DNA from 4 places in the Paenibacillus sp. FSL L8-0333 genome. Region 4 is predicted to be linked to each of the others. Evidence: predicted binding sites of a transcription regulator. Region 4 holds the regulator's gene; each other region holds the start of a gene.

Region 1 (3,190 bases), 2.2 Mb from region 4:
CTCGGTGATTCCTCTAAGCTTCGTCTAGGTGAAACGGTCATTGCTATCGGTAATCCGCTAGGACTTGGTGATACATTGACCTCGGGGATTGTTAGCTATACTGAACGGATGGTTCCCGTATCCCTTAATCAGGATGGAGTATATGACTGGGAACAAGAAGTGATACAGACTGATGCGGCGATTAATGAAGGAAATAGTGGCGGCGCGTTAGTGGATCTCGATGGCAAGGTCATTGGAATTAACACGATGAAGATTTCAGATACGGGTGTAGAGGGTCTGGGTTTTGCAATTCCTGCGAATCATGTGATAGATATCGCTAATGAGCTGGCTGAAAAAGGGCATATTGCCCGTTCGTACTTGGGTGTATATTCAGTTGATTTGAACAATCCGTACGTTCCACTAGCAGAAGATCAACGCAATGAATTGAACCTGCCGAACAGTGTTAAGGATGGAGTAGTTGTTCTAGAAGCCGTTGGCCCTGCGAAGGAAGCTGGACTGCAATTCAATGATGTCATTACCAAATTTAATGATCAATCCATCATATCTACCCTTTCTCTTCGCAAGTACTTATATAATCATACGAAGATCGGTGATGATCTGAAAATTACTTACTATCGAAACGGCGAGGCCAAACAGGCAACAGTTAAACTTCTTGAAAAACCACAGGAATAATATGCTGGAAGTCGGTATATAATGATATAGCAGTTACGACAAGTAGAGCGGACTACCCCTTCGATTCCGAGGGGGTACCTTCTTGAAAAAGCGGATAAAAGTAACGTTTTTGGGAAAGCTATTTTTCTAAAACCATGATAATTATGCCAGAAAAAGGATCTATTTAGGGAATAAACACTAAGTGGCAGCCCTTACATTGGAAGGTAATACTTATTAGGGCAAAACCGGATATATTCGGATGCTTGCTTGCCTTTGCTAATCAGGTGTGGTAATATGATATCAATCATACATTTAGTCCCTAATTCTCGCATTGAAAAGGGCTGTCATATTTGGTAATACAACCTTTTTCAATGTGTGAATTTTTTCTTTGTTTGAAGATAAAAAGAACATATTAATTTAAATTTGTGGAGGTAACACACATGCAAACAGGTACAGTTAAATGGTTCAACGCAGAAAAAGGATTCGGATTTATCGAAGTTGAAGGCGGAAGCGACGTATTCGTTCACTTCAGCGCAATCACTGGCGACGGCTTCAAAACTTTGGACGAAGGCCAACGCGTTGAATTCAACGTTGTTCAAGGCAACCGTGGACCACAAGCCGAAAACGTTGTAAAACTGTAATAATAGAAGAAACCGTCCCAGCTTGTGAAAGTTGGGACGGTCTTTTTATATCTAGTTACTCACTATTGACTTACAGGATGGGAGGAACGGCAATGAACTACCGGAAGAAACCTTTGGAAGAAATACCGGAAGAAAATACCGCAATTTGGGCATGTACCAATGAGGGATGCAACGGATGGATGAGGGATAATTTCGCATTTGAACATGCGCCTTCTTGCCGTCTATGTGACTCTCCAATGGTTCGCAGCACGAAGATGCTACCCCAATTGCTTAATTCGAATGGCGATCTCAAATCGCTGAAGAAGGGTATTTCCATCTAACCAATACCTAAATGAGTCAAGCATTTAATAGAACGACGAACCACTCAAGACGGGTAAACCGTCTTATTTTTTTTGCTTTCTTTATGCTAAATTGTGATCTTTGTCACAAATCATTTGAATTTCACCGTTAAATGACTATCTTTATGTGACATTTATCACAAAAAGAAGCTTAAATTTTTGACAGAATATAATTAACGAAAAGGGGAGAAGGAAGGGACAAATATGGATACAGTAATGCTGTCGCGTATACAATTTGCGTCGACGACAATATTCCACTATTTCTTTGTACCGGTATCAATCGGACTAGCGCTCTTGATTGCAATCATGGAGACAATGTACGTTAGAAAAGGTAATGAAGAGTACAAAAAAATGGCGCAGTTCTGGGGAAAGCTATTCCTCATCAATTTTGCAGTAGGGGTAGTTACAGGGATATTGCAGGAATTTCAGTTCGGGATGAACTGGTCCGATTATTCACGTTTTGTGGGTGATGTATTCGGGGCTCCACTTGCAGTTGAGGCATTGGCAGCCTTTTTCCTGGAGTCTACTTTTATTGGGATATGGATATTCGGCTGGGATAAGGTATCCAAGCGAGTACATTTACTGTCCATCTGGCTGGTAGCATTCGGTACGATGTTATCTGCATTCTGGATTCTAGCGGCTAACTCTTTTATGCAGCATCCTGTGGGTTTTGAGATAAATAATGGACGTGCAGAAATGAATGATTTCTTCGCGCTTATTACGAACGGACAATTGCTGGTTGAATTCCCACATACAGTACTGGCTGCTTATGCAACAGGTGCTTTTCTTGTAACAGGTATTAGTGCTTATAAAATATTGAAGAAACAAGAGGTTTCTTTCTTTAAGAAGTCTTTTCAGATTGCAGCTATCGTAGGGATTATTTCTTCTATTGGTGTAGCTGTTGCTGGTCACGCCCAAGCGCAATATTTGGTTGAAACTCAACCAATGAAAATGGCAGCTTCCGAAGGACTGTGGGGTAAGAGTGGTGACCCGGCACCTTGGACCGTATGGGCAAACATTGATCCAGAGAATCAAATCAGTACTGGAGAATTTCAAATTCCTTATATGCTGAGTTTCCTTTCATACAGTAAATTTTCCGGTGAAGTTAAAGGTATGCTTGAGCTGCAAGCGGAGTATGAGCAAACCTATGGCCCCGGTGACTATATTCCACCTGTACGTACGACATTCTGGAGTTTCCGGATCATGGTTCTAGCAGGAACGTTAATGATTGTATTGGGAATGTACGCTATGTACTTAATGTGGCGCAAAAAAATGGACCGTCCGAACACTTGGTTTATGCGGTTCATGTTATGGGGCTTGTTGCTTCCTCCGATTGCGAATACAGCCGGTTGGGTTATGACCGAATTCGGGCGTCAGCCATGGACGGTATTCGGACTGATGACAACGGAAGACAGTGTGTCGCCTAATATTACAAGTGGTCAAGTTCTGTTCTCCGTGATTTCTTTTACAACGATTTATTTAATTCTAGGATTAGTGTTGGTCGGATTGTTTATTAAAGTGATTAAAAAAGGTCCTTATGCGATGGATAACGATCACGGC
Region 2 (3,190 bases), 2.0 Mb from region 4:
CATAAATGAAATCCTCCTCTAACTACCTCTGTTAATATAACCCAATCTATTATATCAAATACAATGAATACAGCCTACTACGAAACATCAATAATGCAAACATTTCACTAAAAAAACAATAACAAAAACCCCGCTCAGATTCGAGCAGGGTTTAGGGTTAAACTATATTAGTAAGCTAGGCTGAACAATCCTTTAATGTGGGACAAGTAACGAATATTACTTGCTTCCTTCATCAGAGTTGCAGGCAAGCCTTTTAACGGAGTAGAACTTGCACCAACGATGGCTACACCGTCTTTACGGCCTAAGCTAGCAAGCGTACCAGAGTTGATTGGGCTAAAGCTTTCAAACGATTTATTTTTTAAGAAGGCATACAGATTGTATCCGATCAATTCACCCATTTGCCAAGCGATTTGAGCAGTTGGAGGGTATGGACGTCCATCTTCTGCAAAGACCACCGCGCTGTCACCAGCAACGAATACATCTTTGTGAGAAGTGGATTGCAAGAACTCATTCACCGTTGCACGACCGCGGTTAACTTCAAGACCGGATTCGCCGATGAGTGGATTTCCTTGTACGCCACCAGTCCATACAAACGTGTTAGCAATAATTTTTTGACCGTCTTTCAAGTCAATCGCATTGCCTTCTACATTCGTAACAGGAAGACCTGTCAAGAATTGAACACCACGTTTTTCCAAGCTTGCTACAGCACGTTCGATCAATGCATCTGGCAATACTGGAAGGATTTTAGGACCTGCTTCAACGAGCATAAGCTTAATTTCTTTAGGATCAACGCCATATTTTTTAGTAAGTGTAGGCAATACATCCGCGATTTCACCAACAAGCTCAACGCCTGTTAAGCCGCCGCCACCGATCAGGATGTTTGCATCTGCTTCATTTTTCGATTTCGCATATTCACGAATACGATCCTCAATATGTTGATGAATTTTGTTAGCATCTGCAGCTGATTTCAATACCATACTGTATTGTTCAAGCCCTGGAATGCCAAAATAAGCTGTAGTGCTGCCAAGACCTACAACAAGCGCATCATAAGTAAGTGTCACACCATCAGAAAGAACAATTTGTTTGTTCTCCACAGAAAATGAATTAACCTTCGCGATTTTCAGGTCAATATCTTTACCTGCGAAAAGCTTAGTTAGAGGCATAGCAACAGCACCCTCTGCAACACTACCTGCTGCAAGACGATGCAATTCTGTGATGATTTGGTGGGTAGGATACTGATTAACTACAGTAATTTTAGCTTCATCTTTTTTGAGATACTTGCGTACGGTTAAGGCGCTTAGTAGACCACCATAACCTGCTCCTAGAATGACAATATGTTTAGACATGATGTTTCCTCCGTCCCTTACGAATAAGATATGAAAATGATTATTTCTGCTTACTGCGTTCTCCAGCAACTTGAAGGTATGCATTTACGAAACGGAAAAGCTTTTGTGCTTGTGGATCTTTCAACAACTTCATAAGACCAAAAAGACCAATAACTTCGTTACTTTCATTCGCACGATCTTTTGCTTCGATCACTGTAGCTGCCATATTCTTCGCGGAATGCACTACAGGTTCAGCAAGTTCTTTAATTGCACTTACCGTATCACTTTTCAAGACATCATCCGCTGCGACAGTTTGCACAAAGTCATAGGACTTTGTAAGCACGCCAACAAGCTCAGTTAATTTTGGCAGCTGTTCCACCAAGACTGTTAATGATTCCTGAACTTCTGGTTTCAAGAGCTGCTCTAGAACATCCATTTGTTCCTTGCTAACAGCTACTTTTGGTGATTCTTGTTCAGGTTGTGTTTGAGTGATTGATTCTGACATATCCAAATCTCCTCTGCAATAAGCTTTGCTGCTTAATAGTAATGAAAAACATAAGAACTTTTAACGCCATATTTCTATTATAGCACTTATCAAGTTATAAATGTCACAAAGTTTTTGAATTTCCATAAAATTTTGTGATTTTTATTACATTATAATAAATTATTTAAATTACCAGTGTTAATTAAAACCGTTTGAGTGAATTAATGTACAAATTCATTCAAATTCTTCTCAGTTTTCAACAAAACATCCACAATGTCCATATTCTTCTCTGTTAGAAGTAACCTGAAATAAAGAGAACGCAGGAAGTTCTTTGTATTTATTCGAGTAACGTACTGGCTGTGGCTTCTAGGCCAACTGCCACATTGCGCCAAGTTGAGAATCCAATCGGTTATAGACTGCTGTGGAAGTAATTGATGATCGATGATTGTAACTATAATAGTAGCAATCCGTTCATCTTCTTCCTCCCTGAATATGTATTGATCGTTATAAAGCATCTTTTGAACAACTGTCAGAACCTCTTCCCGCACCTCGGCATCACTCTCCGAGCATAAAACCAGCTCATCCAAGGCGTCTGCGCCATGGGCTGCTGCGTGTGCCCAGCCTTCTTTTTCCATATAACCTCTTAAATCCCGTTCTTCCTTATAATAACGAATTAAACCCTGCTTCACCTTTGTAAATTCAGAGCTATCCAATATAGCCTTTTCCCTATGCCGCTGGAGAATAAGAGCAACAACCAATACAGAAAATGTTCTTGTATACACCGTCTGATCTTCTTTGTTCCCAATGTGATAAAACAGATGCTGCTCGTCAAGGAGTATCCACAACAGTTCACGAAGCTCCGCATCATTAAACCAATGTTTCTCATTAATCCATTTGTAGAATGTGTAATAAATCAATTCATCACGCAGCACAGGCTCGGGATCTCCTAAATGCTCAAGCATCAACTTCACATAATCCTTTATGTCCTGTCCACTTCTAAGCTCGTAGTCATTCTCTTCGATTCTTTGTAAATCTATCATCAATCGTTCTCTACTATTAATCAATTTATCCACCCTTTCATTCACCGTGTTTTTACATATCCCAATATCCTAATTTATGTCCTATTTTTTGACAACAGGGTATTCAAGATTAACTTCAATAAATTTTATCATTGACGAATTTTATAGGCTGTGTTATTTTGAGTTAGTAACATTTAGTTAGTACATTTACAAATATCAGGTGTTTATATTTTACAACCGAATACATACACAACGGAGGAATACTTATGAGCGCTTTTACAGACTTGATTCAGTCCCGCAGATCCGCTATGAATTTTGTGGAAGGGGTCACCATCCCTCAGAATGAATTAGAGGAAATGTTC
Region 3 (3,190 bases), 280 kb from region 4:
GATGATATGCTGAATACCGCCAAAGGCGTAGCTGATACCAAAAAAGGGATTTCCGGTATTGCTCCAATGGGTAAAGGGAATGAAGCAGGCTGGAACTGGACCAACTTCCTGTTCGAAGCTGGCGGTGAAATTCAGAAGATTGAAGGCGGTAAGGTTGTAGCTACTTTTAATTCTGAGGCTGGGATTAAAGCGCTGGATTTCTACAAGAAACTTAGATGGGAAGCAAACGCGATTCCTCAGGACTGGGCACTGGGCTGGGGTGATGCTGTAGGCGCATTCCAACAAAGTCGTACAGCAATGGTAATGGCTGGATCTGACGGTGTTATTGAGCAAGCGTTGAATCAAGGAGGTCTGAAACCAGAAGATGTACTTACGTATCCAATGCCTGCAATGGAAAAAGGCGGAAAACACACCGGGGTACTTGGTGGTGACTACCTTGTAATCAATCCAAATGCAACACCAGACGAGCAAGAAATGGCATTCCGTTATATTACATTTGATTACTTCTCCGATAAAGGTCTAGAAGCACTGGATGCGGTTCTGCAACAACGTACAACGGATGGTAAATACTTTATTCCGCCGCTCTTAGATTACTATTCTGCAGATTCTGACTTCGGCAAGAAAACGAAAGCTGTGTATGATAAATATACAAATGTATATCAATACAGCCCTGATATTTTAGGTTTGCTGGACGGTAAACCGGAAGCGCAATACAATACACAGGACTACTACGCAACCATGTCCAATGTAATTCAAGAGCTGTTCTCCAAAAAAGGAACAGATTCCAAGACACAGCTTGAAGCTGCTGCCAAAACAGTGCAAGAGAAATTCTTCGACACAATTAAAGTAGAATAGCTAGGAAGAACAGAACCGGCTCCATAGGAGTCGGTTTTTTTATGTTTATATTATTGATATTTTTATAAATCAACACGACGGGGGGCATCCCACTATTTTTTAGAGGCCAATGGAAAAATAGAGTGTCAACAAAATTAGATTTGCTTTTTTAAAATATTTTTGCGAGCGGAAAGGTAGAAAATGGGTATCAGTTCTTGTCTTTTTAAACATAAACTTTAAATTTAAGGAATAATAAAGCATAAATAATGGTAAAAAAGCTATAATATGATCGAATGAAAGCGCTTTGAAAACAAATCAAAAAAACTTTATACTTTGTGAAAGATTTCACTATACAAGGTGGAAATGATGTGATAAGATAAATGTGTAGAGAAAAACAACCTAAAAATTGACAGGAGGACGAGGGAGATGGCAGTTAAGAACGAAGTCGCCGCCCAAGTTAAACAAACTACCGCTGAAGAGTATATTCAGACTTTAGTGGATAAAGCGAAAAAAGCACATGAGGCATTCATGGCGCTGGATCAAGAGCAAGTTGACACAATCGTTCATGCAATGGCGTTGGCTGGACTCGACAAACATATGTACCTCGCTAAATTGGCTGTAGAAGAAACTGGCCGCGGGGTTTACGAAGACAAAATTACTAAAAACATCTTCTCGACAGAATATATCTGGCACGGAATTAAATACGATAAAACAGTAGGCGTTATTGAAGACAATGCTTATGAAAGCTTCCAAAAAATTGCTGAGCCCGTCGGAATTGTAATGGGTATCACACCGGTAACCAACCCTACATCCACCACGATGTTTAAAGCGTTGATTTCGATTAAGACACGGAACCCTATTATATTCGGTTTCCACCCATCTGCGCAAGAGTGTAGTGCAGCAGCTGCTAGAATTCTTCATGATGCGGCTGTAAAAGCTGGCGCACCTGAGAATTGTATCCAATGGATTGAAATGCCAACGATGGACAAAACAAACGCTTTGATGAACAACCCTGACGTTGCACTTATTCTCGCAACAGGCGGTTCTGCAATGGTAAAAGCAGCTTATAGCTGTGGTAAACCAGCTCTTGGCGTAGGTCCTGGTAACGTACCTGCATTCATCGAAAAGAGCGCGGATATCGATCAAGCCGTAACGGACATCATTCTTTCCAAAACATTTGATAATGGTATGATCTGTGCTTCCGAGCAAGCTGTTATTATCGAAGAACCAATCTTTGATCAAGTGAAAAAGAAAATGATCGCTAATGGCTGCTACTTTGTTAACAAAGAAGAAGCTGCCAAACTTACTAGCGGCGCTATGAACGTTGATAAATGTGCGGTTAACCCAGCAATCGTTGGACAATCCGCAGTGAAAATTGCTGAAATGTGCGGCATTCAAGTTCCTGCCGGCACTAAGATTCTGGTAGCAGAACTTGAAGGTGTAGGCACTAAATATCCATTGTCCGCTGAAAAATTGAGTCCTGTGCTTGCTTGCTACAAAGTTAAAAACGCAGATCAAGGTATCGAACGCGCAGCACAAGTTGTTGAATTTGGTGGTATGGGCCATAGTTCGGCTATCCACTCCAACAACGAAGAAGTAATCATGAAGTTCTCCAACCGTCTGCAAACAGGACGTATTCTCGTTAACTCGCCTTCCACTCATGGTGCGATCGGCGATATCTATAACACTAACATCCCTTCGTTGACGCTGGGCTGCGGATCTTATGGTCGTAACTCCGTGTCGCAAAACGTTACAGCAATTAATTTGATCAACGTGAAAAGGGTGAATCGTCGTACCGTGAATATGCAATGGTTTAAAGTACCTGACAAGATCTATTTCGAAAAAGGCGCTACTCAGTACCTGACCAAAATGCCTGATATCACACGTGTCGCAATTATCACTGACCCAATGATGGTTAAGCTCGGATATGTTGAGAGAGTTGAACATTACCTGCGTCAACGCCAAACTCCTGTAGCGATCGAAGTGTTCTCGGAAGTTGAACCAGATCCATCGACAACTACAGTTGAAAAAGGTACAGCAATGATGAACAGATTCCAACCGGACTGCATCATCGCACTTGGTGGTGGTTCCCCAATGGATGCTGCAAAAGGAATGTGGTTATTCTATGAACATCCAGACGCAGACTTTAACGGTCTGAAACAAAAATTCATGGATATCCGTAAACGGGTTTACAAATTCCCTAAACTTGGAAACAAAGCTAAGTTTGTAGCGATTCCAACTACTTCGGGTACGGGTTCGGAAGTAACATCTTTCGCAGTTATTACCGATAAAACAACTGAACAACACACTAAATATCCTTTGGCTGACTACGAGCTAACTCCAGACGTAGCTATCA
Region 4 (3,190 bases):
GCACCAGCTGCTTCCGGCTTACGAGCATCTTGTAATTGATGAAGCACATCATTTAGAAGATGTGGCTGGTAAACATCTTGGCATGCATATGAAGCATTTCACTGTGGCACACACGTTATCGCGACTGTATAAAGATAGCCGAAACGGACAGCTTCCTGCTCTGCGCCAGATCTTACAGTCGTCAGGCAGTGAAGAGGCTTCAGAATGGAGCGGAGTCATCGATCGGATCTACCCGGATCTGCTTACTGTCAAAGAAACCTGGGATGCACTCAGCGACAAGCTGTTCAGCCTTTTGCCGGAACGCAGTGATGCAGCAGCAGGGGAAGCGGGACAACTGGTTATGCGTTTGCTTCCCGCCCGTAAGCCGAAGGATTGGGATGAATTAGTTGCGCTTGAGAACACTATGAATCTGACGTTAAGCGACATCATCCGTAAGGGTGATAAAATGCTTAATGAGATGCGTGACCAGGAAAGCCAATCCTCAGCAGACAGTCTTGTTACTGATATTAGCGGTTTATTTAAGGATTTGGCTTCCATACGTGAGCAAGTAAGATTCTTTATGGGGCTGAATGACGATAATGTAGTATATTGGCTGGAGGCAAATGGAAATTACCGCAGCAAATCACTGCAGATGTATGCCGTCCCTGTGGATGTTAGCAGCCAGCTTAAAGAGTTGTTCTTCGATAAGAAAAAGAGCATCGTGCTTACCTCGGCGACGCTGTCTGTAGATAAATCTTTTCAGTTTATGATTGATAATCTCGGACTTAACGAAGCTGCGGAAGAGGGACGTCTAATGACCTCACTCCTTCCATCTCCCTTTAAGTATCGCGAGCAGGCGCTGCTAGTTATACCGCGTGATTTTCCTAGTGTGAAGGGCAGTGTGGGCGATGCTCGATTTGTCGATACACTCGTACAGTCGTTAGCAGAAGCTGCCAAAACAACACGTGGGCGGATGCTGGTTCTGTTTACTTCTTATAAAATGCTGCGTCAGGTATATGATCCGCTTAAAGAGGCTTTGGCCTCACAAGAGATTACGGTGCTTGGTCAAGGCGTGGAAGGTGGCAGCCGGAGCAAGCTGATCCGCCGCTTTCAGGACAGTGCAGCATCCGTTCTGCTGGGGACGAGCAGCTTCTGGGAAGGTGTAGATATTCCAGGTGAAGCACTGACTTGCCTGGCCATCGTGAGACTTCCGTTTCAACCGCCGAATCACCCGTTGGCGGAAGCGAAGTCGGAGTTATTGCAGGCCCAGAAGAAGAATCCGTTCATGAAATTATCTGTTCCTCAAGCGGTTATTCGTTTTAAGCAGGGATTCGGAAGACTGGTTCGCACGGCGCAGGATCGCGGAATAGTTATTGTTTATGATACAAGGGTTATTGAATCTCATTACGGGAAGTATTTCCTTTATTCATTGCCTGGTCCCAAAATGGAGCATATGCTGACTGATCAAATGGTCCCCCGCATAGCGGAATGGCTAGAGGATGGCGGCGCTTCTTAAAATGCTCGTCTTCAGTTTAGCTCCTCCTTATCCTTAAGGGCGGTAAGTTACAGTACCGCCCTTAATAAGGAGAGGTATACGTTTGAATATGGATTTTCACAAGAACATTACTATTTTTAGGAGGAAAAATATGAAATCGGATAAAATATCAGAAGCCGTTGTTCGCAGACTACCTGTGTATTTGCGTTTTTTGAATGATCTCCAGAATCGCGAAATATTAACAGTTTCCTCTCAGGAACTTGGACAAAAGCTTGATCTTAATCCCGCACAGATTCGTAAGGATTTAGCGTATTTTGGTGACTTCGGCAGAAAAGGTATCGGCTATGATGTAACGTATCTTATTGAGAAAATCCGTCATATTCTGAAGCTGGATCAACAGCTTAATGTAGCTTTAGTAGGGGCAGGTAATCTCGGACATGCCTTGTCTAATTACAATGCATATCTTAAAGATACAATGAAAATCACCGCTATATTTGATTCGTACGCTCCTAAGGTTGGACGTAAGATCAACTCCCTTACTGTGCAACCAATGGATGAACTAGGCAGCACGATTCGTGAGCAAGGTATTCGCATTGCCATTATTACCGTACCTGATTCAGAAGCTCAAAATGTAGCAGATATTCTCATTTCTTCTGGGATTGAAGCGATTTTGAACTTTGCCCCTGTGATTCTGAAGACACCACCGAATATCCGGGTGCATGCAGCTGATTTTACAACTGATCTGCAAAGTCTTGCTTATTACTTGCGGGATGGAAAGGAAGAAAGCGAACATGAACAGCAATAAAACGATAATTAAGGACGGGTATTTTCTGACTCCGGGAACGGATGAGCCGGTTCTGAGTGGATATATGACTATTGAAGATGATTTAATCACTTACATAGGAAAAGAAGAGCCTCAGATGGAAGCTGGAGTGCAAGTGGTTGATGGCAGTCGTCTGCTGTTCATGCCTGGACTTGTAAACACACATGGTCATGCGGCGATGTCTTTGCTGCGTGGATATGGAGATGATTTAGCGCTACAAGTGTGGCTTCAGGAGAAAATGTGGCCGATGGAGGAAAAGTTCACCGGTGATGATGTATATTGGGGAACCTCCTTATCTGTATTGGAAATGCTGAAGGGTGGAACTACGACCTTCCTCGATATGTATGATCACATGGACCGAGTAGCTGAGGTAGCTGAGTTATCAGGTATCCGTTCCGTATTGATGCGTGGTGTGATCGGGTTATGTCCAGAGGATGTACAGAATCACAAGCTTGCGGAAGCGATTTCTTTTGCCCGTAACTGGCATGGAAAGGCTGACGGTAGAATTACTACTATGATCTCACCGCACGCCCCTTATACTTGCCCTCCGGACTTCCTGGTTAAGTTCGTGCAGGCAGCGCATGATCTGGATTTACCGATGCATACGCATATGTCCGAAACGAAACGTGAAGTGGAACAAAATGTGGCGGATTACGGGTTTCGTCCTGTAGCTCACTTAGAGAAGCTTGGAATGTTCACACGTCCCTCGATAGTTGCACATGGTGTTCATTTAAATGATGAAGAGATTGAGATCTTGGCTCGCCATAATGTGGGTGTCTCTCATAATCCGGGCAGTAATTTGAAGCTGGCTAGCGGAGTGGCTCGGGTTACTGATCTTCTAAAAGCTGGTGTGAAGGTGTCTCTTGGCACGGATGGCGCGGCAAGCAACAATA

What was found. The regulator Rex, encoded in region 4, represses fermentation and respiration genes when NADH is low (regulators of the CRP and FNR family bind a similar motif). The targets are predictions, from matches to a motif close to TTGTGAAATATTTCACAA.
Region 1: NYE72_RS30285 (cytochrome ubiquinol oxidase subunit I) is a predicted target of Rex. The motif match lies at 1,756-1,773, and genes of this name have one in related genera.
Region 2: NYE72_RS11590 (DUF1641 domain-containing protein) is a predicted target of Rex. The motif match lies at 1,963-1,980, and genes of this name have one in related genera.
Region 3: adhE (bifunctional acetaldehyde-CoA/alcohol dehydrogenase) is a predicted target of Rex. The motif match lies at 1,168-1,185, and genes of this name have one in related genera.

The regions. Positions count from the first base shown of each region.
Region 1 is NZ_CP150186.1:6,796,917-6,800,106, reverse strand. It holds gene NYE72_RS30300 (trypsin-like peptidase domain-containing protein) at 1-672, shown strand, start outside; gene NYE72_RS30295 (cold-shock protein) at 1,092-1,292, shown strand; gene NYE72_RS30290 (cold-shock protein) at 1,385-1,612, shown strand; gene NYE72_RS30285 (cytochrome ubiquinol oxidase subunit I) at 1,835-3,190, shown strand, end outside.
Region 2 is NZ_CP150186.1:2,649,959-2,653,148, reverse strand. It holds gene NYE72_RS11600 (SGNH/GDSL hydrolase family protein) at 1-3, opposite strand, end outside; gene NYE72_RS11595 (NAD(P)/FAD-dependent oxidoreductase) at 168-1,346, opposite strand; gene NYE72_RS11590 (DUF1641 domain-containing protein) at 1,387-1,830, opposite strand; gene NYE72_RS11585 (DUF2785 domain-containing protein) at 2,031-2,873, opposite strand; gene NYE72_RS11580 (nitroreductase family protein) at 3,095-3,190, shown strand, end outside.
Region 3 is NZ_CP150186.1:4,890,771-4,893,960, reverse strand. It holds gene NYE72_RS21970 (extracellular solute-binding protein) at 1-855, shown strand, start outside; gene adhE (bifunctional acetaldehyde-CoA/alcohol dehydrogenase) at 1,261-3,190, shown strand, end outside.
Region 4 is NZ_CP150186.1:4,610,057-4,613,246, reverse strand. It holds gene dinG (ATP-dependent DNA helicase DinG) at 1-1,495, shown strand, start outside; gene NYE72_RS20620 (redox-sensing transcriptional repressor Rex) at 1,626-2,279, shown strand; gene NYE72_RS20615 (amidohydrolase) at 2,266-3,190, shown strand, end outside.